Regions from separate parts of the Kitasatospora sp. RG8 genome, predicted to be linked through region 1. Evidence: riboswitches for the same ligand, from Rfam matches in the RefSeq annotation. Region 1 holds a riboswitch; each other region holds the start of a gene.
What was found. A riboswitch is a leader RNA that binds a small molecule or an ion and turns the genes downstream of it on or off. The one in region 1 is predicted to bind cobalamin.

Region 1 (7,358 bases):
GGATCCGCGACGGCTTCGGCGCCGCCGAACACTCCGTCCTGCACATGGAGTGCCCCAACCACCGGCTGCACGTGCCGGTCTGGGCCCGGATGCTGGTCCGCTCGGTGCGCGACCTGACACCGCTGCCGTACGGCGAGCCGGGCTACGCGCAGTTCGTCTCGCCGTACATCACCTCGGTGCCCGCCCAGTCCGTCCTCATGGGCGACCTGGTCACCCAGCACGCGCCCGAGGAGTGCGGCTGCGCACTTCCCACCCCCTGGTTCACCGTGCACGGCCGGGCCGGCCTCAGCCGCAACCGCAGCTGCGCCATCGCCGCCGCCGAACTCCTCAAGACCGAGAAGGCCTCATGACCAGCCCCACGACGCCCGACGCGACTCCCGACACGACGCCCGACGCGACCCCCGACCGGCACTACTGGCAGGGCAGCTGGGTCGACGACACCGAAGCCGGGCGACGCCTCGCGGAGCTCGACACCTGCGCCACCGAGGCCCTCGCCGTCCCGCTCAGCCCGCTGACCGTGCTCGCCGCCTGCGACCGGCTCGCCGGCGTCCTGGCCGACCCCGCGAGCGAGCAGCACCGCCGGCTCGCCCGGCTGCTCGACGAGTCGGGCGTCGGCCCCGCGGAGCGCGAGCGCACCCTGCACGACCTCACCGAGGCGCTCGGCCGCGAGGCCCTGGAGACCAAGGTCACCCGCGAGCTCGGCGGGATCGACCCCGGACGGCTGGCCCGCTTCGACTTCCGCCGGGAGATCTTCGAGGGCTGGCTGCCGGTCGGCCTGCTGGTGCACATCGCCCCGGGCAACGCCCCCGCCGCCGGGGCGCTCAGCGTGGTCGAGGGCCTGCTCGCGGGCAACCTCAACATCGTCAAGACCAGCGGCGGGAGCCGCTTCACCCACGCCCTGCTCGCCGACCTGGCCGCGCTCGACCCGACCGGCGCCATCGCGGCGCGCACCGTGGTGCTGGGCTTCCCCTCGTCCCGCACCGACTGGCTGGCCCGGCTCTGCGGCGCTGCCGACGCGGTCGCCGCCTGGGGCGGGGAGGAGGCGGTGAACGCCATCGCCGCCCTCACCCCGCCCGGCTGCCGGCTGGTCGACTGGGGCCCCAAGCTCTCCTTCGCCTACCTCACCGCCGACGCCTGGTCCGATCCCGAGGTGCTCGCGGGCATCGCGCAGGACATCTGCCGCCTGGAGCAGCAGGCCTGCGCCAGCCCCCAGGTGATCTACCTGGACACCGAGGACCAGGACCGGCTCTTCGCCTTCGCCGAGCGCTTCGCCGCCGTCCTCGCGGCCCGGCCGCCCGCCGCGGCCGAGCCGGAGCTGCTGGAGAGCGCCGAGATCACCAACACCGTGCTGGTGGCCCGGCTGGAGGAGCACCTGGGCCTCACCAAGGTGCACGCCGACCCCGCCGCCCGCTGGCACGTCCTGGCCGACACCCGCGTTGCCCTGCGGGCCTCGCCGCTGCACCGGACCGTCTGGGTCAAGCCACTGCCGCGCAAGCGGATCGGCGAGGTGCTGCGCCCGATGCGCCGCTACCTGCAGACCGCCGGCATCGGCGCCTCCCGCCGCGACACCGCCGAGCTGGCCGGGGCGGTCCTGGCCGCCGGGGTCCAGCGGGTCACCGTCCCCGGGCGGATGCTGGACAGCTACGACGGCGAGCCGCACGACGGCGTGTACGCGCTGCAGCGCTACAGCCGCCGGGTGGACGTCCAGCTGGACGCCCGCTTCGCCTCCGACGCCTGCCTCGACGACCTGGTCGGCGCCCGGGAGCTCGCGCCCCCGCCGGTGCCGGTGACCGCGAAGACCGACTTCGAGCAGCTGCAGGGCGACCTCGGCCGGGCCGAGGTGTTCTTCCGCAGCGGGGGCAGCTCCGGCGCGCCCAAGCTGTCGGCCTTCAGCTGGGACGACTACCACGAGCACATGCGGCACGGGGCCGAGGGGGTGCTGGCGGCGGGCTTCGACCCGCGCACCGACCGGGCGATGAACCTCTTCTTCGGAGGCCAGCTCTACGGCGGCTTCCTGAGCTTCTACTCGGTCCTGGAGAACCTGCGCGCGGTGCAGTTCCCGATGGCCGCCCAGGACGACCACGCGGCCGTCGCGCGCTCGATCGTCGAGCACCGGGTGGACACCCTCTTCGGCATGCCGAACTACCTGCTGCGGGTCTTCACCGAGGGTGCGGTCGTGCTCCGCGGGTACCGCGGGGTGCGCAAGCTCTTCTACGGCGGAGAGCACTTCCCCGAGCGCCAGCAGACGTGGCTGCGTGAGGAGTTCGGCGTCGAGCTGATCCGCTCGGCCGCGTACGGCAGCGTCGACGCCGGCCCGCTGGGCTACCAGTGCCCGGACGCCGGGGGACGGGTGCACCACCTGTTCAGCGGGCTCCAGACACTGGAGATCCTCGACCTGGAGGAGGACCGCCCGGCCGATCCGGGCGAGGCCGGGAGGCTGGTCTTCACCGCGCACAGCAGGCGCGGCCAGCGCCTGGACCGCTACGAGATCGGCGACCTCGGCCGCTGGGTGGACGGCGCCTGCCCCTGCGGGCGGCGCACCCCGCGGTTCGAACTCCTCGGCCGCTTCGGCGACATCTTCCGCAGCGGCAGCCACTTCCTCAACTACCGTCGCTTCGTGCTGGCGGCCGAGGAGCGGCTGGACCACCACGGAGCCCTCCAGCTGCTCCTCGACGAGGACGAGCACAGCGCCCGGGAGACGCTGACCGTCCGCCTGGAGGCGGACCGCTCGCACTCGGACGCGGGCGGGGACCCGCGCCCGGATGGACGGCCGCGCCCGGGCGGAGGCCTGGGTGCGGGCGAACAGCCCGACGCGGTACGGGAGTTCCTCGACGCCTACCCGGACCTGGCCGCCGCCGTGGTGCGCGACCGTCTGGTGGAGCTGTCCGTGGAGCACGCCCCCGCCGAGGACTTCGAGCGGACGGCCGCCAGCGGCAAGCTCCTCGCCGTCGTCGACCGCCGGGCCCGCAACCGCTAGGGGACGGCTGCCGGCCCGTGGCTCCCGCAGCACCGCACCACGGATGCTGCGGGAGCTACCCCATCCGCTCGTCGAGGAGACGGATCAGCTTGCCGGTACGGGAGTTGACCGCGAGGCCGTCCGGGGCGACCCATTCGAAGGCCAGCGGGTGGATCAGTCCCTTGCGGACGTGGTCGGCGAACATCGGCCGGGTCGCACCGAGACGGGCGGTCAACTCCCGTGCCAGGGCGGGATCCTCCCCGCCGGGAGCGGCGAGCCGCAGTACCAGCTCGTCCCGCTCGGCCCGGTGCCGCAGGACCACCTGATGGCCGACGACCGGGCCGTCCCCGCCGGCCGCGGCCAGCAGGGCGCGCAGGTCCTCCAGGTAGACGGTGACCACCCCGACCCGGGCGCCCTCCTCCGAGCGCCCCAGCAGCCGCAGGCGGCGCCGCGGGAAGTCGACCCACTCGGCGAGGTCGCCGACCGGGTAGCGGATCACCGGCATCAGGCGACGGACCAGATCGGTGGCCACCACGCGGCCGGGCCGGCCCTCCTCCTCGACCGGCTCGCCGGTCTCCGGGTCGAGCAGTTCCACCACCTTGTCCGCCGTGAAGACCTCGTGCACCCGGCTGTCCGGTTCCCCGGCCACCGGACCGGCCAGGACGCCCGCGTCCACGCTGGCGTAACCGATCGACCGGACGCTCACGTGGGGGAAGGCGGTGGTGAGCAGTGCCACCTGGTCCGGGTAGCAGGCCTCGCCGGCGAAGAGCGCGACGCGGACGTCCGGCAGGGTCCCGACGGTGTCGACGACCTCGCGGGCCAGCCGGCACAGCGACGTGGGCGGCGCGGCGACCACGGTTGCGGAGAAGTCGCGCAGGGCCTGGATGGTGGCGTCCAGCGGCGCGGCACCGCCGATCGGCAGCTGGACCGTGGGGACGGGTGCCTCCTGCAGGCAGTTGAGGGTGAAGACGAAGCTGGAGTAGAGCTCCCCGGCGTAGAACAGGTTGGCGACCCGGTCCCCGGCACGCAGCCCGGCGGCCGGCAGGCCGCCGCCGAACGTACGGCTCATGCGGCGCCACTCCGCGCGGGTGTACATGGACACGCGCGGCGCCCCGGTGGTGCCGCCGGTCTTGAAGACGATCCCGTCGTCGTGCGGTCCGGTGAGCACCCGGCTGCGGTCGATGCCGTGGGCCGCCCAGTAGGCGGTGTGGTCGGTCAGCGGCAGTGCGGTGAGGCCGGTGGGGTCGGCGGGGCTGGTCAGGTCGTCCGGGAGGCCGGCGTAGAGGTCGCGGTAGAAGGGGGAGTTCTCCCGTGCATGGCGGATCAGGTCGGATATCTGAGTGTTAGTCACATCATATGAGTCTAGACCTGTACAAATGCCTCGCCTGCGCCGGGTGGGGCGAGCGGTCCCAGCCGGTTGCGCCACCCGGCCGGGCCCAGGGGCCACCGCGGCGCAGCCGGACGGTTCGGTGCCGGTGGCACCGATGGTGGCGGCGGGGCACCGTGATGTGACGCACCATCCCTTGACCGGATCTTTTCCGTTTCGCCATGATGAACCGTCATGTTCTGACTCCGCCGATGGGGGAAGTCCGGTCCGAATCCGGCGCTGACCCGCAACGGTAGGCCGCCGACGCCACGTCGGCGGCGAGCCCGAGTACCCGTCGGCGGAGGTGTGTCACCCCTCCTCCCGTCGTGGTCTGCGGGCCGGAGCTCCGAGGGCTGCCCGGCCGTTGCCGACGCCCTCCGGGCCCCTGCGTCCAGGCCCGGAAAGGCATCCCATGCCCACGCCCCGCCGCACTCTCGGTCTGCTCGCGATACCCGCCCTGGCGCTCGCCACCGCGCTCCCCGCGGCCACCACAAGCCACGCCGCACCCGCAGCCCACGCCGCACCCGCAGCCCACGCCGCACCTGACGCCCACGCCGCACCCGCCGACGCGGCGTCGTCCCGGACCGTCCGCCCCGACGCCGCCGCGGCCGGCTGGCTGGCCCGCCGGCTCGTCGACGGCGACCACTTCGAGTCCGTCTTCAACGGCACCGCCTACCCCGACCAGGGCCTGACCATCGACGCCGTGCTGGCCTTCGCCGCCTCGCACGGCTCCGAGCAGGCCGCCGCGAAGGCCACCGCCTGGCTCGCCAGGCCCGAGATCATCAGCGGCTACCTCGGCGACGGCACCACCGAGGCGTACGCGGGCGCGACCGCCAAGCTGCTGCTCGCCGTCGAGGTCCGCGGCGCGGACCCGGCGAGCTTCGGCGGCGTCGACCTGTCGGCCCGGCTGCGTTCGCTCCAGACCGCCGAGGGCCGGTTCTCCGACCGCTCGCAGTGGGGTGACTACAGCAACGCCTTCGGGCAGTCGCTGGCCCTGATCGCCCTGTACCGCACACCCGGTGGCGCCCCGTCGGCGGCCGTGGACTTCCTCGCCGGCAGCCAGTGCGCGGACGGCGGCTTCCCGGTCTCCTTCGGTCAGGCCACCTGCACCGGCGACCCGGACGCCACCGCGCTCGCCGTCCAGGCCCTCGCCGCCACGGGACGGGCCGCCAAGGCGAGCGCCGGCCTCACCTGGCTGACCTCCCAGCAGGGTGCCGACGGCGGGTTCGCGGCCGCCGGGGCGAGCGCCTCCAACGCCAACACCACGGGCCTGGCCACCCAGGCGCTGCTCTCCGGCGGACGCCTCGGGGCCGGCCTCAAGGGCTGGAGCCGGCTGGTCAAGTTCCAGCAGGGATGCTCCACGGACCCGGCCGTCCGCGGCGCGGTCGCCTACGACGCGTCCGGCTTCAACGCGGGCAACGGCGCCCGGGCCACCGCGCAGGCCGTCCTCGGCCTCGCCGGCACCCCGCTGACCACGCTCTCCGCCGCCGGCGCACGCCCCGACGCGCCCACCCTGGCCTGCCCGGCACCGGCCTCCCGCTGAACAGGGCCGTCCCCAGGAGGAGTTATCCGATGACCGACACCCTCACCCCGGCCCGTCCGGTCCGCCGCACGCTCGGGTCGATCGCCGCGGCCGCGGCCCTCACCGCCGGCCTGCTCGGCGTCAGCGCCGTCCAGGCCCCGCAGGCCCGGGCCGCGGCCTGCTCCGGGACCACCGGCGTCACGGTCGTGGTCGACTTCACGGCCGTCGGCGGCGGCATCCAGACCGGCTGCGCCCCCGGCGACCCGGCCAGCGGACTCGCCGCGCTGACCGGCGCCGGGTTCTCGTACGCCTTCCACCCGCGCTTCCCGGGCTTCGTGTGCAGGATCAACGCGCTGCCGACGACCTGCACCAACCCGACCGGCAGCGCCTACTGGTCGTACTGGCACGCCCAGCACGGCGGCCCCTGGTCGTACAGCAGCCTGGGCGCCGGCAGCTACAACCCGGCTCCCGGCGACGTCGAGGGCTGGTCCTTCGGCGCCGGCGCCCAGCCGGGCATCACGGCGCCCTGACACCCTGCCGTCCGAAGGCCCCGACGCCCGGAGGCCCTGACGCCGGGAGGCACGCCGACGCCCCGACCCTTCCGCGGAAGGGCCGGGGCGCCGGTTGCACGTGCGGTCAACTGCCGAGGCGCAGCGAGACGGTGTCGCCGAGGCGGACCGGTGCGGTCCGGGTGGCGCCGGTGGCGGCGGAGCCGTCCAGGCTGACCTTCCAGGTGGACGAGCCGCTGTCGGCCGTGCCGTTGATCATGGTGACGGCGCCGCCGCCGGTGGACGGCGTGACCGAGGTGACGCAGCCGTTCGGGGTGGCGGCGGCCGCCGCGTCGAGGACGTCGCCGAGGGTCGTGGTGGTGCCGGTCGGTGTGAGGGTGACGGCGCAGGCCCTGAGCGCCCCGGTGCCGTCGTCGACGACCAGGGCGAGCCTGGCCGCGGTGCCGGGGGCGAAGGCGCCGGTGGCGGCCCAGGTGGGCTCGCCCGCGGTGGTCGGAGCCGGCGGGGTGGCGGTGAAACCGGCGCCGGCGACGGCGCGCAGGCCGTCGACGGAGGCGTAGGGGGAGGGGACGGTGTCGGTGGGCAGGTACTTGAAGCCGCCGCCGGGCTTGAACTGCTGGGCGACGAGGAAGTCGACCGGGGTCTTTCCGGTGCCGCTGGTGAACTCGCCGCCCTGGGGGTTGATGCCGCAGGCGTTGAGACCGGACACGGCCCAGCCGTTGGAGTCGGTGTTGGCGCCCCACATCGAGTTGAACGCGCCGGAGGAGACGAGCTTGCCCTTGAGGAAGTTCTTCGCGGAGACGATCGCCGGATCGGTGGAGGGAACGCCGCCCGCGCACAGGGAGGCCATGGCCGCGCCCGTCATGTCGATGTCGCTGCCCTGGGCGAGCGCGGTCGGGTTGCCCGCGGCCTTGCTGTAGTTCCAGCCGCCGTCGTTGTGCTGGTTGGCGCGCACCGCCGTGACGGAGGCGTCGATCAGCGGCTGCGGGGCGCGCCGGGTGCCGG
Region 2 (7,358 bases), on a different contig from region 1:
CTCTGCTCGATGTGCCCGGCGGCGGTCTGCGCGACGGTGCAGATCTCCTCCAGCTTGGCCCGCACCGCCCAGTGCCCCAGCGGGGACAGCTCGGCGGCCTCGTCCTTGCGGACCACGGCGCCGACGGCGGCGAGGCCGTCCAGCATCCAGTCCAGGACGGCGGCGACGTCGGCGGTCGCGGCCGGGGTGTCGATCTGCGGCTCGCGGCAGGTGCCGCGGACGGCCGAGACGGCGGACGCGGCGTGCGGCACGGGCGACAGGCCCAGCGCACCGGTACCGCCGCCCACCCGGCGCTCGTCCAGGCCCCGGCGCAGCAGCTCCAGCAGCTCGCTGTCGGCGACCGGGCCGGCCACCAGGTGCAGGAAGGAGAGCAGCTGCGGCGCCTGGTCGACGGCCTGCCCGGCGAGCACCGCGAAGACGCCGCGCAGGGCGGCCGGCGGTACCGGGGCGAGCAGCGTCCAGGCGTCGAACAGCGCCGACCAGCCGCGGACCACGGCCTCGTCGTCGTGCTCCCAGGCGTGCAGGCGCCAGCCGGGGGCGGCGCCGCCGTCCCTGGCCTCGACCAGGCCGACGAGCAGGGCCTGGCCCCACGCGTTGGCGGCGGCACCGACCGTCATGGCCAGCGCGCGGCCGGCGGCGCGGGCGTCCTCGGGGAGCAGCTCGCCGCGCTTGTCGACCTCGGAGAGTTCGCCGGCCCAGCGGGCGATGCGGACGGCGTCGACCAGCATCCGGCGGGCCAGCGGGGCGAGCTCGGCGGGAGCGGGGAAGCCCTCGGGCACCGGGACCCGGCCGCGGCCGGGGGCGGGTGCGGGGCCTCGTCGGCGGGGTACGCCGGTGCCCGGCCGGGCGCCGGCGGGGCGGTAGGCCGTTCCGGGGAGACGGGTCACCGTCGCACCGGAACCGATCGTCGGCGGGAGCGGGGCATCACGGTCGCGCGGGTTCCGAGACGTCACGTCGTGCAGTCTTCCCCTTGTACCGGCCATCTGTCACATCCGGTTCGCCGCGGGCTCCGGGAGGCGGGCGCGGGGGGTCCACAAGATCGGGCAACAGAGGCCAAACCGCCTGGCCGGATCTGTATGTCGTGATCATGCCAGGGCTGCCCGGGGGCGGCCGCCCGGTGGTCACGGGAGGGGGCGGAGGGCCGCCTGGGGCCGGAGGAACGGTGGGCTAGAGGAACGGTGTGAGCCAGCGGCGGAGCTGCTCCTCGTAGCGGGCGGGGTCGGCGTTCCAGAGGGCGGCGTGGTCGCCGCCGGGGACCGGCTGGAGGCTGACCACGTCGGAGCGGCGCCCGGCCAGCCGCGCGGCGGCCCGCCAGGGTGCCACGGGGTCGTCGGGGCCGTGCAGGACGAGGGTGGGCACCCGAAGGTCGGTGCCGTCCGCGATCCGGGCGAAGTCGGCCAGGTCGACGCCGGTCCGTCCCTCCACCGCCAGGGCGCCGAGCTCGGCGGCGGTGCCGCGGTAGCCGGAGCGGGCGGCGCCCCGGCGGGCGGTGGCGGGCAGGTCGAGGACGGGCGAGTCCAGGATCAGGCTGCTGACCGAGGCGGCCCAGGCGGACCGGGCGGCGGTCTGCAGGGCGATGGTGGCGCCGAGCGACCAGCCGTAGAGGACGACCCTCCCGGCGCCGCTGTCCAGGGCGAGCCGCACGGCCGCCTCGACGTCCCGCCACTCGGTCTCGCCGAAGTGGTCGAGCCCGTCGGGGGAGGCGGGGGCGCCCGCGTCGCCGCGGTAGGTGACGGCGAGAGTGGGCAGGCCGAGCCGGTCCAGCAGCGGGAGCACCGGGAGGACCTGCTGCCGGTCGGCGCCGGAGCCGTGGACCAGGACGACCCAGGTGCCGCGCTTGCCGTCCAGGTACCACGCGGGCAGGGCGCCCAGCTCGCCCGCGGCGGCGGTCTCGGAGAACGGCAGGCCGAGGGCGGTGGTCGGGTCGCCCGTGTGGACGCGGGGGGTGAAACGGACCACGGTGCCGGAGGTCAGGGTGCCGCGGTCGGCGCGGACCAGCCGCCGGGTGACGCCCTGCGCGTCCTCGTGCAGGACCTCCTCGACCACGGCGTGCCCGCCGTCCCCCCACTCGACGCCCCAGCGGCCGGGGCGGATGCTCTCCGGACTGCGGGTGAAGGTGACGCGCCCGGAGGCGAGGGCCTTGACCAGGACGGGGCCGGCGGGTCGGTCCGGGGCCTTCACCGGGTGGACCATCCGCTCGGACGCCCTCCGGCCGATGACCAGCACGGCGGCCCCGGCACCGGCACCGATGGCGGCGGCCGCCACGACGGCTGCGGTTCCCCAACGCATATCGCTCCCCGCTCTGTAGGTCGCGGACTGGGCAGTGTGCCCACCAGTCCACTCGCGGAGGCGGCGGCCGGCCACCGGACACGGCCGTCCGGGTCACACCGGGCCCCCGGGGCCGCACCGGGACCCACCGGGACGCCCGTCACGCCGAGGAGCACCGGCCGCACCGGGACGGGGTCACCTCGGCACGGCATCGTCTCGGCACCTCGGTCCGTCTTCACCTCGGCACGGCGTCGCCGCGGGGTGCGGACCTCCGGTCAGACCGGGATCTCGGTGTCCCGCCGGCCGAGCAGCTCCCAGAACCGCTCGTCGAGCGGCTGCTCCCGCCCCGCGGAGTGCCGCGCCGCCGGGGCCGGGGAGCCCCAGCTGCCCGCGCCCCAGTGGGAGGAGACCTGGTTCTCGTTCTGCAGCACCGCCAGCACGGCGGCGAGGTCCTCCTCGTACACCGGCACGATCCGGCCGATCGCCCGGACCTGCGCCTGCCAGCGGCCGTCCACGCACTGCCGCAGCCGCTGGTCCAGCTCTTCCCGACGGCCCGTCACCGCGACCAGCTCGCGCAGTGTCAGGCCGAGCACCCGGGCGAGCGCGTGGGTCTGCTCCTCGTCTCCGTCCCAGCGGTCGGTGGCCTCGGCCCGCTGGTAGTGCGGCAGCGGCATGCCGATCCGGCGGGCGGCGTTCTCCTGGCCGAGCTCGCGGGCGACCCGGAAGTCCCGCAGCCGGGCCGGGCGGACCCCCATCAGCTGCGCCGGCGGGCACCAGAGGGCGCGGGCCAGCGCGATGAACTCCTCCTCGGCGGGGCGCAGCTCGCCGCTCTCCCAGCCGAGCACGTGGGCGGGCAGCAGCCGGACCCCGTGCGCGGCCATGCCCTCGACCACCTGTTCCGGGGTCAGGCCGAGGCCGGCGCGGTGCGCGCGGGCGGCCGCGGGCGAGAAGGGCACCGGAGGGACGGCGGGGGGCTGTCTGCGTCGCATGGGACCCGACGGTAGGGGCTGGTGGTTCGGTGCCCCAGCCGCCGAACGCACGAAGCACCGCTGTAGGGGTCTACATGCCGCTGGACGATCACACAGGCTGTCATGCCCCTGCGGGGGGTGATGATCAGAGGTAGCGACGGGGCCGAAACCGGGGCGGGAACCGTGCAGACCGTGTGACCAACCCCTCCGTGACCTTGGTTGACTCGCGGTTCGGCCGCGTGATGGGATCCTTCAGCCAATACGGAGGCATGCAGAGGAAGCCGGTGCGAGTCCGGCGCGGTCCCGCCACTGTCACCGGGGAGCACGTTCGGAACAGCCACGGCGGGCCGTCAGAAGCCGCTGGAAGGCCCGGGGGTGCGTCCGACCCGGAAGCCAGGAGACTCTCGCCCCCGGTACGTCGATCCAGGGCGCGGACCCTGAGTGAGGACACGCACGCGATGCAGGCTGCCCCGACCTTCCGAGCCCTCTGCTGTCCGTCGTGCGCCCGCTGACCCGCGCCGCGGCCTTCGCCGTGGGCGCCGTCGCGGGGTACCTCGCCGACGCCCGGTTCGCCGACCCGCGCCGCGGCCACCCGGTGGCCGTCTTCGGCAGTACGGCCGGCCGGCTGGAGAAGCGGCTCTGGCGCGACGACCGGGCCGCCGGCACCGCCTACACCGCGCTCTGCGTGGGCGCCGTCGCGGCCGGTGCGGTGGCCGCCGAGCGCGTCCTCGGCCGCCGCCCGGCGGGGCGGGCCGCGCTGGCCGCCGCCGCGACCTGGACGGTGCTCGGCGGCACCTCGCTGACCCGCGAGGCCCGGACCATCGGCCGCTCGCTCGCCGCGGGGGACCTGACGGCGGCCCGCGAGCGGCTGCCACACCTGTGCGGGCGCGACCCGAGCGCGCTGGACGAGCAGCAGATCGCCCGCGCGGTGGTCGAGTCGGTCGCCGAGAACACCGCCGACGCCGTGGTCAACGCGCTGGTCTGGGGCGCGGTCGCGGGCACGCCCGGTCTGCTGGCGTTCCGGGCCGTCAACACCCTGGACGCGATGGTCGGCCACCGCTCGCCGCGGCACGCCCGGTTCGGCTGGGCCTCGGCCCGGCTGGACGACGTGGCGGGCTGGCCCGGCGCCCGGCTGACCGCCCTGCTGACGGTGGCCGCCGCGCCCGAGCCCCGGACCGCCTGGCGGGTCTGGCGGCGGGACGGCTCCGCGCACCCGAGCCCCAACGCGGGCCAGGCCGAGTCGGCCTTCGCCGGCGCGGTCGGCGTCCGCCTCGGCGGCACCCTGCGGTACGGGGACGGGGCCTCCCCCGGGCCGGGGGTCCCCCCGGCCGAGGGCTGGGGGAGGGTCGAGCACCGGCCGGTGCTGGGCGGGGAGCTGCGGCCGGTCGGGGTGGACGACATCGAGCGGGCCTGTGTGCTGTCCCGGAGGGTGGGCGCGCTGGCGCTGGGTACGACCGTCGCCGGGCACCTGCTGCTCCGGGCGGCCCTCAGGAGGGGAAAGGCATGAGCAACGCACTGCTGGTCGCCGGAACGACCTCGGACGCGGGCAAGAGCGTGGTCACCGCGGGCATCTGCCGCTGGCTGGCCCGCCAGGGTGTCGGCGTCGCGCCGTTCAAGGCGCAGAACATGTCGCTGAACTCCTTCGTCACCGCCGACGGCGCCGAGATCGGCCGTGCCCAGGCGATGCAGGCCCAGGCCGCCAAGGTGGAGCCCGAGGCGGCGATGAACCCGGTGCTGCTCAAGCCGGGCGCGGACGGCCGCAGCCAGGTGGTGCTGCTCGGCAGACCCGTCGCCGAGGTCGGCGCGCTGGACTACCGCGAGCGCAAGCCCGTCCTGCTGGAGCGCGCCCTGGAGTGCCTGGCCGACCTGCGCCGCCGCTACGACGTGGTGGTCTGCGAGGGCGCCGGCTCGCCCGCCGAGATCAACCTGCGCGACCGCGACATCGCCAACATGGGCCTGGCGACCGCCGCCGGACTGCCCGTCGTGGTGGTCGGCGACATCGACCGCGGCGGGGTGTTCGCCGCGATGTACGGGACGCTGGCACTGCTCTCGGCGGAGGACCAGCGGCACGTGGCCGGCTGGTTCGTCAACAAGTTCCGGGGCGACGCGCGGCTGCTCGCGCCCGGCCTGGAGATGCTGCGCGAGCTGACCGGCCGCCCGGTACTGGGCACTCTGCCGATGCTGCCGGACCTCTGGCTGGACGCCGAGGACTCGCTCGACCTGTCGACCGTGGTCGACCGGACCGCCGGGCGCGGGCCGCTCGGCGCGGACGTGCTGCGGGTGGCCGTGGTGCGCTTCCCCCGGCTGTCCAACTTCACCGACCTCGACGCGCTGGCCCAGGAGCCGGGCGTCCTGGTCCGCTGGGCCACCCGGCCCGAGGAGCTGGCCGACGCCGACCTGGTCGTGCTGCCCGGCACCAGGGCCACCGTCGCCGACCTCGCCTGGCTGCGCGAGCGGGGCCTGGAGCCGGCGATCAAGGCGCGGGCGGCGGCGGGGCTGCCGGTCCTCGGGGTCTGCGGCGGCTACCAGATGCTGGCGCGGGAGATCGTGGACGAGGTCGAGTCGAAGGCCGGCGCCGTCGACGGCCTCGGGCTGCTGCCCACGCACGTCCGGTTCGGCGCCGAGAAGGTGCTCGGCCGGCCGGTCGGCGAGGCGTACGGGCAGCGGGTCGAGGGGTACGAGATCCACCACGGGATCGTCGCGGTGGAGGGCGGCGAGGCCTTCCTGGACGGCTGCCGGGTGGGCTCGGTCTGGGGGACGACCTGGCACGGCGCGCTGGAGAACGACGGGTTCCGGCGCGAACTGCTGCGCGAGGTGGCCGGGTTGTCGGGCCGGGCGTTCACGCCCGCGCCGGACGTCTCGTTCGCCGAGGCGCGCGAGGCCCGGCTCGACCGGCTGGGCGACCTGATCGAGGAGCACGCGGACACCGACGCGCTGTGGAAGCTGATCGAGGGCGGGGTGCCGGCTGCGGGTTCGCTGCCGTTCCTTCCGCCCGGGGCCCCCTTGGAGAATCATGAGTGACGTCCGCTACCCCTTCACCGCGATCGTCGGCATGGCCGACCTGCGGCTCGGGCTGCTGCTCAACGCGGTCTCCCCGGCCGTCGGCGGCGTGCTGGTGCGCGGCGAGAAGGGCACCGCCAAGTCGACCATGGTGCGCGCGCTGGCCGGCCTGCTGCCGTCCATCGCCACCATCGACGGCTGCCGCTTCGCCTGCGACCCGGGCGCGCCGGACCCGCACTGCCCGGACGGCCCGCACGCCGGCGGCGCCTCCTCCGAACGCCCGGCCCGGCTGGTCGAGTTGCCGGTCGGCGTCTCCGAGGACCGGATCGTCGGCTCGCTAGACCTGGAGCGGGCGCTCGCCGAGGGCGTGAAGGCGTACGAGCCGGGGCTGCTGGCCCAGGCGCACCGCGGCGTGCTCTACATCGACGAGGTCAACCTGCTCCAGGACCACGTGGTGGACCTGCTGCTGGACGCCGCCGCGATGGGCCGCTCCTACGTCGAGCGCGAGGGCGTCTCGGTGCGGCACGCGGCGAGGTTCCTGCTGGTCGGCACGATGAACCCGGAGGAGGGCGAGCTGCGGCCGCAGCTGCTCGACCGGTTCGGCCTGACCGTCGAGATCGCCGCCACCCGCGACCCGGCGGAGCGCGCCGAGGTGGTCCGCCGCCGGCTGGCGTACGACGCCGACCCGGCCGGCTTCGCCGCGCGGTTCGCCGAGGACGAGCGGGAGCTCGCGCTGCGGATCACCGCCGCCCGCGAGCTGCTGCCGAAGGTCGGGCTCACCGATGTGGCGCTGCGTCAGATCACCGCCGTCTGTGCGGCGTTCGAGGTGGACGGGCTGCGTGCGGACATCGTGATGGCGCGCACCGCCGTCGCCCTGGCCGCCTGGGCGGGGCGCACCGAGGTGCTGGAGGAGGACGTCCGCCAGGCCGCCCGGCTGGCGCTGCCGCACCGCCGCCGTCGCAACCCCTTCGACGCACCGGGGCTGGACGAGGAGCAGCTGGAGCGGACGCTGGAGGAGCACGCCCAGCCGGAGGAGCCGCAGTCCGGGGAACCGGAGGGCGAGGACCCGCGGCCCGGGGAGCCGGAGGGCGACGGGCCCGAGGACGACGGCCCGGGCCCCGA
Region 3 (7,358 bases), on a different contig from region 1:
GGTGGGCCGGACGCTCGGCGCCGCCCGGGTGACCATGGCGGGCGGGCTGGAGCTGGCCTTCGACGGTGACGCCGTGCTGTCCGTGCCGCCGCACGCGCAGGTCGCGCCCTGGAGCGTCGTCACGCCCGAGGGCACCGTCTGCGCGGGGCTGGCGGGCGGCGAGGTGGCGTGGGCGGGCGACCAGGCGACGCCCAGCGGGTGAGCCCGGAAGTCCCGGGTCGGCCCGGGCGTCCCGGGTCGGCCCGGGCGTCCCGGGTCGGCCCGATGCAGCCCTGGCAGGCCCCGGTCAGCCCGGGCCGGACCGGCCGACGCCACCGGCCGTCCGGCCCACGCCACCGGCCGACGCCACCGACCGGCCGGTCCCCGCGCCGCGCGACGCGGGGGCCGGCCGCCGGGACGGGCGGCCGGGTCGGCAGCACCGCCCGACGCGTCAGACCTCCAGTTCGTTCTCGATCTTCGTCAGCTGGTGCCGGGCCATCGCCAGGTTGGCGCGACCCTTGTCCAGCGCGAGGTAGAGGAACAGGCCCTTGCCCCCGCGGCCGGTGAGCGGGCGGATCAGGTGGTACTGGCTGCTGAGGGTGATGAGGATGTCCTCGATACCGTCCTGCAGCCCGAGCATGTCCATCGTGCGCATCTTGGCCCGGACCACGTCGGTGTTCCCGGCCGCGGCGACGTTGAGGTCGAACCCTCCGGGGCCGTCGAGGGTGGCGAGGGCCATGCCGCTGTTGTAGTCGACGAGGGCTGCGCCGAGGGCGCCCTCGATCGCGGTCATGGTCTGCTTGAGCGCGCCGGCTGCGTCCGTCATGTCGGTTTCTCCAGTTCGTTCGGAAGATCGGAAGGGTGGGGAAGGTCGGAAGGTTCGGTCGGGTCGGATGGGGCCGAAAGGTGCGGGATGCGCCTACGGAGGGTCCTTGGGGGTCAGCGAGTCGTTGATCAGGGTTGCGATGCGCCGGGCGGAGCGGCGGGCCTCCAGGTGCAGCCGGCCGACGTTCACGTCCGGGTGCGCCAGCAGGGTGAGCACACAGCTGCCGCCCGCCGCGTAGGTGCCGATGTACCCGTACTCGCCGCGCACCAGCGACTCCCGGAACTCGCCCTGCCCGGTGGTGTCCGCGAGCCGCTGGGCCAGGCTCAGCGAGGCGGCGGTCATCGCGGCCAGACCGGAGGGCTCGGCCCCGTGGGTGTCGTGCGCGACCAACAGGCCGTCCACGCTGGCCACCAGACCGCCCGCGAGGTGCGGGACCCGGTGCCTGAGGGCCCGCAGTTCGGCCAGCAGCTCGGTCTCCAAGGCGATCAGTTGTCTCCTTCCGACACGCTGCTTGAGCGCCCGCCTCATGACCGTGAGAGCGGGGTCGCGGGCGGAGAGTTGTTCAAAGTCGGGCCTCCAGAAGGGTTCGGACCCGGATCAGCAGCGCGATGTCCGGGTCGGGGACGGTCGGCGGGCGGGCCGCCGCCGGGGCCGGCGGGTGGACCGGGGCCGGCGGATGGCCCGCGAGCGGGCGGTGGCGGGCGGAGTGGATGGCGCTCACCGGGAGCAACCCCGCCAGGGCCGCGCCGGGGACGCGGCGGAGCAGCCCGGGCGGCGGCGCCGGCTGAGTTCCGGGCGGCGGCACGGGCGGCGGTCCGGGCGGCGGTCCGGCCTGAGTCCCGGGCGGTGCTTCGGTCCGCGCCCCGGGCGCCGGTCCGGCGTGTGCCGAGGACCGCGCCCCGGCGGCGTGCCGCGGGACGTCACGGCCCGGCGTGGCCAGCAGCCCGGCCGCGGCGAGGCGGCGGACGTCGGCCGTGGTGGCGAACCCCGAGCGGCCGAGCAGCCGCGCCAGCTCCGCCGGGGTTCTTCGGCCGTCGGCATGGTCGAGCAGTTCGCGCTGACGCCGACTGGGCGGGCACGGCCGGCCCGGCCGCTTGCCCGGGGCCGCGCACCGCTCCTGGGCTCCGCCCGGGCGGACGGAACCGGCCGCACCGGCCTGACGGACCGGACGCGGCGGGCCGTCCTCACCGATCCGGCCAGCCTCGGCGATCAAACCCGCCTCCTCGATCCGGCCGACGTCCCCGGTCCGGCCCGCCTCGGCGGTCCGGCCGACCCGGCCGAGCGGGCGGACCGGTGCGGTGTCGAGCTGCGGCCAGGGCCAGATCCGGTCGAGCAGCCGGTGCCGGCGCTCCACCTCCCGGCGCAGCCGCGGGGCGCTGACCGCCGCGACCGGTCCGAGCCAGTGCCGTGCGCCCGGCTCGAAGGACCACGGGCCCGCCGAGGCCCCGGCGCCGTCGAGAACGAAGAACGCGGCGTCGTAGAGGGCGCCGAGCTGGCAGAGCTCCAACTCCCCACGGGTGAAGAGTCGTTGTTCGACCAGGGCGCCGCCGACCCGGCCGTGCGGGCCGTGGGTGCGGACGGCCTCCTGCCAGGCCTGCCGGGTGATCCGGCCACAGCCGGTGAGCAGCGCGGCGAGGTCGGGCGCGCGGTCGGACTCGGCGTGCACCACCAGGCCGTCGACGAGGTGCAGCGTGCCCGTGGGACCGTGCAGGGCGCCGGTCGCGCGCTCGTCGGCCAGTCGTTCGACGGCGCCGAAGGCCTCATCGGTGCTGAGTGGCGCGCCGGTGGCGAGGGCGTGGCCGGGGGCCATGACGTGACCGGGCACGATGGCGTCGACGTCGTTCATGCGGGCCGCCCGCTGACCGCCGGGGCGCCGGCGGCCCGGCCCGCTGGCCGAAACACGGCGCCCCGGGCCGGGGGCGCGCCGCGCCGACCCGCCATCGCGTTCGCCGTCCGAACGCCGGTCATCCGAGCACCAGTTCCTCGGCGAGGGCCTGCAGGCGGTAGCGGGCCGAGGCGAGGTTGCCCTCGGTCCGGTCGAGCCACAGATGCAGGACGAGTGGACTGTCGAAGACGGTGTCAATGAAGCAGATCAGGTGGTAACTGCGGCCCGCAGTGAGGATGATGTCCTGCAGAGGCGCCCGACTGTCCTCCGCCACGGTGAAGGTTTCACTCTCAAAAGCCGTACGTACCAAGTCGGTTGCCTCCGCGGCCGTGGTCTCATGGTCGCCGGTGGGGCTGACGCCGGCGCTGCCGAGGGCGAGTCCGCTGCTCCAGTCGATGAGGCTGGCCGCGCGGGCACCGGCGATCGCCATGGCCGCGGACAGGCATTCGTCGATACCCGGCACTCAGGCTCCTTCGGACGGGTTGGGGCAGCCGGGCACGCTGGGCCGGCGCCGACCGGACCGCCACGAGCAGTGGCGGGTTCGACACGGAAGGCTACTGGCGGATTCCGTATGACGAACATTCCAATGGCATATTCACACCACAAGGGTCTGATTTCAGCCAAGCTATGACGCCGCATCAGATCGAGGCGACGGTCGAACGTGCTGGCCGGAGCCGACGCGGCGGGCCGCCGGGATCCGGCCCACCGGCCCACCTGGACCGGGACCTTGGCCGGTTGTCGGCCACGCCGGAGGGTTTCGGCCACGGACTGCGATAGGAGCGATCCGCGTACCGCGCCCGGCCGTTGCGGCTAGGGTGAGCGGCGCAGCCGGTCCGCACCCGTCCGCCAGGCGAGGTGCGTCGCAAGAGGGAATCCGGTGCGAATCCGGAACTGCCCCGCAGCGGTGCGTGGGAACGAAAGCCGTCACCCAGCACTGGACGCCGAGCGCCCGGGAAGCGAGGGCATGCTCACCGGGCCCGTCACCATGCCGGCCTGGTCGTTCGTCCGCGACGACCAGCCGCTCGCCGACACCGCCCGGCACGTTGCACTGGCGCTGCGCGACGAGGTCGCCGACCTGGAGGCAACCGGGGCGGCCGTGGTCCAGGTGCACGAGCCGACCCTGCGGGCGTCTACGACATCCATGCGCCCCGTGTGCCAGGCACCGCCGAGACGGTCGCGCTGCTGCGGACGGGCGCTACGTCACCTGCCCGCCGAGCGGCTCCGGGTGAGCCCGGACCGCGGCCTCAAGACCCGCGCCTGGGCGGAGGTCCGGCCGCGCCTCGAACACCTGGTGGCGGCGGCCCGGAGGTCCGCGCGACGCTCCAGGAAACGCCGAAGGGGCCGTTCCCAGTGCGAACGGCCCCTTCGGGGTGGAGCGCCAGGCCCGGGTCGAACGGACTCTTCCTACTGAAAGTAGGACGTGCTCCAGTAGCACCTCTGACGCCTGTCCGAGAGGACGTTCCCTCTCGACGGGATGAACAGTAGCAGGACATCACGCCTGCTCAGAAATCGGATGGACGACGACGGGCGAGGTCAGGGCGGCCGCGCCCGACGGCCTCGACCCGCTCGACGCGGCCCCGCTCCCGTGCGGCCGGCGTCACCACCTGCAAGGCCCTCGAGGTCTCCGGCGCCCGCCCGGGCACCCGGGTGCCGATCCTGCCGGCCGGGCAGGTGGAGAGCCTGCTCGGAAAGCCGTCGAACACCACCGGGCACGGCCGTAGGCTCGCCGGGTGGCCCATACCAAGAGCTCCTTCGTCTGCCTGCTCTGCCGTGCCTCGTACAAGCAGCAGTACGGCGACGTCCACGCCGGCGCCCGCGAACGTCCCTGCCCGAGCTGCACGCGGCCGCTGGTCCACGCGGGCTCCGCCTTCGCCGCGCCGCGCCGCCGCGACACCGCCGCGTGGCGGACCCTCTCCGTGCTGCTGCACGCCGGCGTCCGCTTCCACAAGTGCCGCTGCGGCGGCCCGCACTTCCGCCCCCGCACCCCCGGCGAGGTCCGGGCGCGGATGGCCCACGCCCGCCGGACGGGCGAGTCCTTCGCCGCGTCCCTCGTCCGCCGCGAGCTCCCGTAGGGCCGGGCCGGGATTGGGAACCCCACGGCCTTCGCCAACACGGAGTCCTGCCGTCGCAGCCTGGCCGGCAACGGCGTCGACGCACCGGTCGAGGAGATCGCCGGCGCCGACCACGTCGGCTCCGCGCTCGCCGCGTACCCGCGGATCGTCCGCTGGTTCCGCGAGCTCGCCACCCGCCCGTGACCGGCCCCGCACCCCGGGGTGAGGGGTGCGGGCCCGCCCGGCCGTCAGCTCCGCGGGGCGGGCGTGAGCGGGGATCCGGAGGGGTTCCCCTGCTCGCCCCCCACGGCGGCCCGATCGGCGGCCCGCCCCGCGGCCCGATCGACGGCCTGATCCGCGGCCTGGCCCGCGGCCTGCCTGGCGGCCTGCTCGACGCGGTCGTGGTGGGTCTGCCACCAGGCCGCGTCGCCGGGGGCGGTGTTCTCGCCGTCGGGGCGCTGGCCGGTGGTGCCGTCGATGAGTTCGCGGACGATGTCGGCGTGGCCGGCGTGGCGCTGGGTCTCGGCGATCATGTGAACGAGGGAGCCGTGCAGGGTCACCTCGCTGCGCCCGCCCCAGGGGACACGGCCGACGGCGTCGAGGGGCAGGGAGGCGATGGTCTCGTCGGCGTGGGCACACGCCTCGCGGTACCGGCCGACGATCTGCTCGCGACTCTCCTCCGGGGTGGCCCAGAGGTCCGCGTTCGGCTCGGCGTCGCCGGTGATCCAGAGCGCCGGGCCGGTGAAGGGGCGGCCGTAGGTCTCGCCGAAGTAGACGGCCTCGGCACCGGTGAGGTGCTTGACCAGGCCGAGCAGGTTGGTGCCGGTCGGTGTCAGGGGGCGGCGGACGTCGTACTCCGGGAGCCCTTCGAGTTTCCACAGGAGGGCGTCGCGGGCGTCCTGGAGGTAGACCAGGAGGTCCTTCTTGGGATCTTTTCCGGCGGTCATGGCGACCAGTCTGCCGATCGCAGGACCGTTGTCCACCGACTTGATCCGGCCGTCCGACGAGCACCGCGCCGGCCCGGGTTGCCGGGGCCGGGTTGCCGTGCACCGCCCCGGGTCCGGTTGCCGGGGCCCCGGCGGCGACGGAGGCTGGCGGGAAGGACCGAGGAGGACCGCATGCCGAAGGCGGGCAGGTACCGGGAGGGCGTCCCGTGCTGGGTCGAGCTGGCGGCCGGACCGGACGCGGGCCCGGCGCGGAGCTTCTACGGCGCGCTGTTCGGCTGGGAGTTCGTCGACCTGGCCGGACACCCCGGCCACACCGTGGCGACGCTGCGCGGGGCGCAGGTCGCGGGGATCGCCCGGGGGCCCGGGGGCGACGGCTCCGCCTGGCTGACCTACCTCGCGGTGGACGACGCCGACCGGGCCGCCGAGTCGGTCCGGCAGGCCGGCGGCCGGATCGTTCGGGAGCCCGGCGAGCTGGCCGAGCTGGGGCGCAGCGCGCTCGCCGTGGATCCGCTCGGCGCGCCCTTCGGCCTCTGGCAGGGCCGGCTGAACCCGGGGGCGGCCCTGGTCAACGAGCCGGGCACGTTCACCTGGAACGAGCACCTCTCCCCCGACCCGGACGGGGCCAGGGCGTTCTACCGGCAGGTCCTCGGGTACGAGTACGCGCGCCCGGCGGGCGACTACACGGTGTTCCGGGCCGGCGGGCTGCCGGCGGGCGGGATCGGCCCGAATCCCTGGGCCGGGCCGGAGAGTCCGGCGGCGCTGTGGGCGGTGTACTTCGGCACGGCGGACACCGACTCGACGGTGGAGCGGGCGGTCCGGCTCGGCGGGAGCGTGCTGGACGGGCCCGAGCCGACGCCGTTCGGGCGGGTGGCGGTGGTGCGGGACGACGGCGGGGCGGCGTTCACCCTGATCGCCGTCCGGGCGGGCGGGACGGCGGCCCAGGAGGAGGAGGTCTGAGTTGACCGGACCGGACGAGCAGCGGTTCGCCGCGCTGGCACGGGAGTTGGCGGAGCTGGACGGCGTCACCACCCCCTCGGCGGAGGGCCGGCGGCGCTTCGGCTCGGACGCGCTGAAGTCCGACGGGCACATCTTCGCGATGCTGTCGGCCGGCCGCCTGGTGGTGAAGCTGCCGCGGACCCGGGTCGACGAACTGGTGGCGTCCGGCGACGGCGAGCGGTTCGACGCGGGGCGCGGGCGTCCGATGCGCGAGTGGCTCGCGCTGGACCCGGGCTCGCCCCTGCCGTGGTCCCGACTGGCCCGGGAGGCCTACGCCTTCGTCCACGGGTAGCGGCAACGGTGGCGGCAGCAACGGTGGCAGCACCGGCGGTGGCGGCAGCAGCAGCGGCTCAGCCGAGCGCCTCCCGCAGCCGGGCGATGTCCTCGGCGTCCTTGTGACGGCGCGGGCGGCGGGTGTCCCAGACCGGCATCATCTGCTTGATCTCGATCTGCGCCTCGGGGCTGACGATCGGGCACTCGACGCCGCCGAGCCGCCCGGGTTCGGCGGCCAGCAGTCCGGCCGGCCAGGGGGTGCCCGCCCAGGGGCCGCCGGCGACCAGCGCCCGCCCGTCGGCGGCGAAGTCCAGCAGGGTGAAGCTGGACTCCAGGCCGTCCTTCACGAAGTCGAGCTGTTGCTCGGGCGGGACGCCGTCGAGCGGACGGTAGCCGAGCTC

Region 2: linked by a shared signal. The riboswitch ahead of J5Y04_RS11110 (cobalamin biosynthesis protein) and the one ahead of J5Y04_RS14245 (peptidase) in region 1 are both predicted to bind cobalamin.
Region 3: linked by a shared signal. The riboswitch ahead of J5Y04_RS15170 (hypothetical protein) and the one ahead of J5Y04_RS14245 (peptidase) in region 1 are both predicted to bind cobalamin.

The regions. Positions count from the first base shown of each region.
Region 1 is NZ_JAGIYX010000007.1:269,499-276,856, forward strand. It holds gene J5Y04_RS14230 (acyl-protein synthase) at 1-350, shown strand, start outside; gene J5Y04_RS43195 (acyl-CoA reductase) at 347-2,977, shown strand; gene J5Y04_RS14240 (phenylacetate--CoA ligase family protein) at 3,033-4,307, opposite strand; cobalamin riboswitch at 4,479-4,637, shown strand; gene J5Y04_RS14245 (peptidase) at 4,735-5,865, shown strand; gene J5Y04_RS14250 (flagellar hook-length control protein FliK) at 5,895-6,374, shown strand; gene J5Y04_RS14255 (prenyltransferase/squalene oxidase repeat-containing protein) at 6,481-7,358, opposite strand, start outside.
Region 2 is NZ_JAGIYX010000005.1:270,074-277,431, reverse strand. It holds gene J5Y04_RS11125 (hypothetical protein) at 1-887, opposite strand, end outside; gene J5Y04_RS11120 (alpha/beta hydrolase) at 1,168-2,289, opposite strand; gene J5Y04_RS11115 (helix-turn-helix transcriptional regulator) at 2,544-3,257, opposite strand; cobalamin riboswitch at 3,510-3,640, shown strand; gene J5Y04_RS11110 (cobalamin biosynthesis protein) at 3,736-4,743, shown strand; gene J5Y04_RS11105 (cobyric acid synthase) at 4,740-6,257, shown strand; gene J5Y04_RS11100 (putative cobaltochelatase) at 6,250-7,358, shown strand, end outside.
Region 3 is NZ_JAGIYX010000008.1:182,276-189,633, forward strand. It holds gene J5Y04_RS15145 (DUF6188 family protein) at 1-202, shown strand, start outside; gene J5Y04_RS15150 (hypothetical protein) at 431-805, opposite strand; gene J5Y04_RS15155 (roadblock/LC7 domain-containing protein) at 899-1,285, opposite strand; gene J5Y04_RS43205 (hypothetical protein) at 1,368-2,651, opposite strand; gene J5Y04_RS15165 (hypothetical protein) at 2,770-3,153, opposite strand; cobalamin riboswitch at 3,555-3,685, shown strand; partial or broken gene J5Y04_RS15170 (hypothetical protein) at 3,649-3,996, shown strand; gene J5Y04_RS15175 (deoxyxylulose-5-phosphate synthase) at 4,421-4,762, shown strand; gene J5Y04_RS15180 (DinB family protein) at 4,990-5,688, opposite strand; gene J5Y04_RS15185 (VOC family protein) at 5,860-6,645, shown strand; gene J5Y04_RS15190 (hypothetical protein) at 6,647-6,976, shown strand; gene J5Y04_RS15195 (nucleotidyltransferase domain-containing protein) at 7,035-7,358, opposite strand, start outside.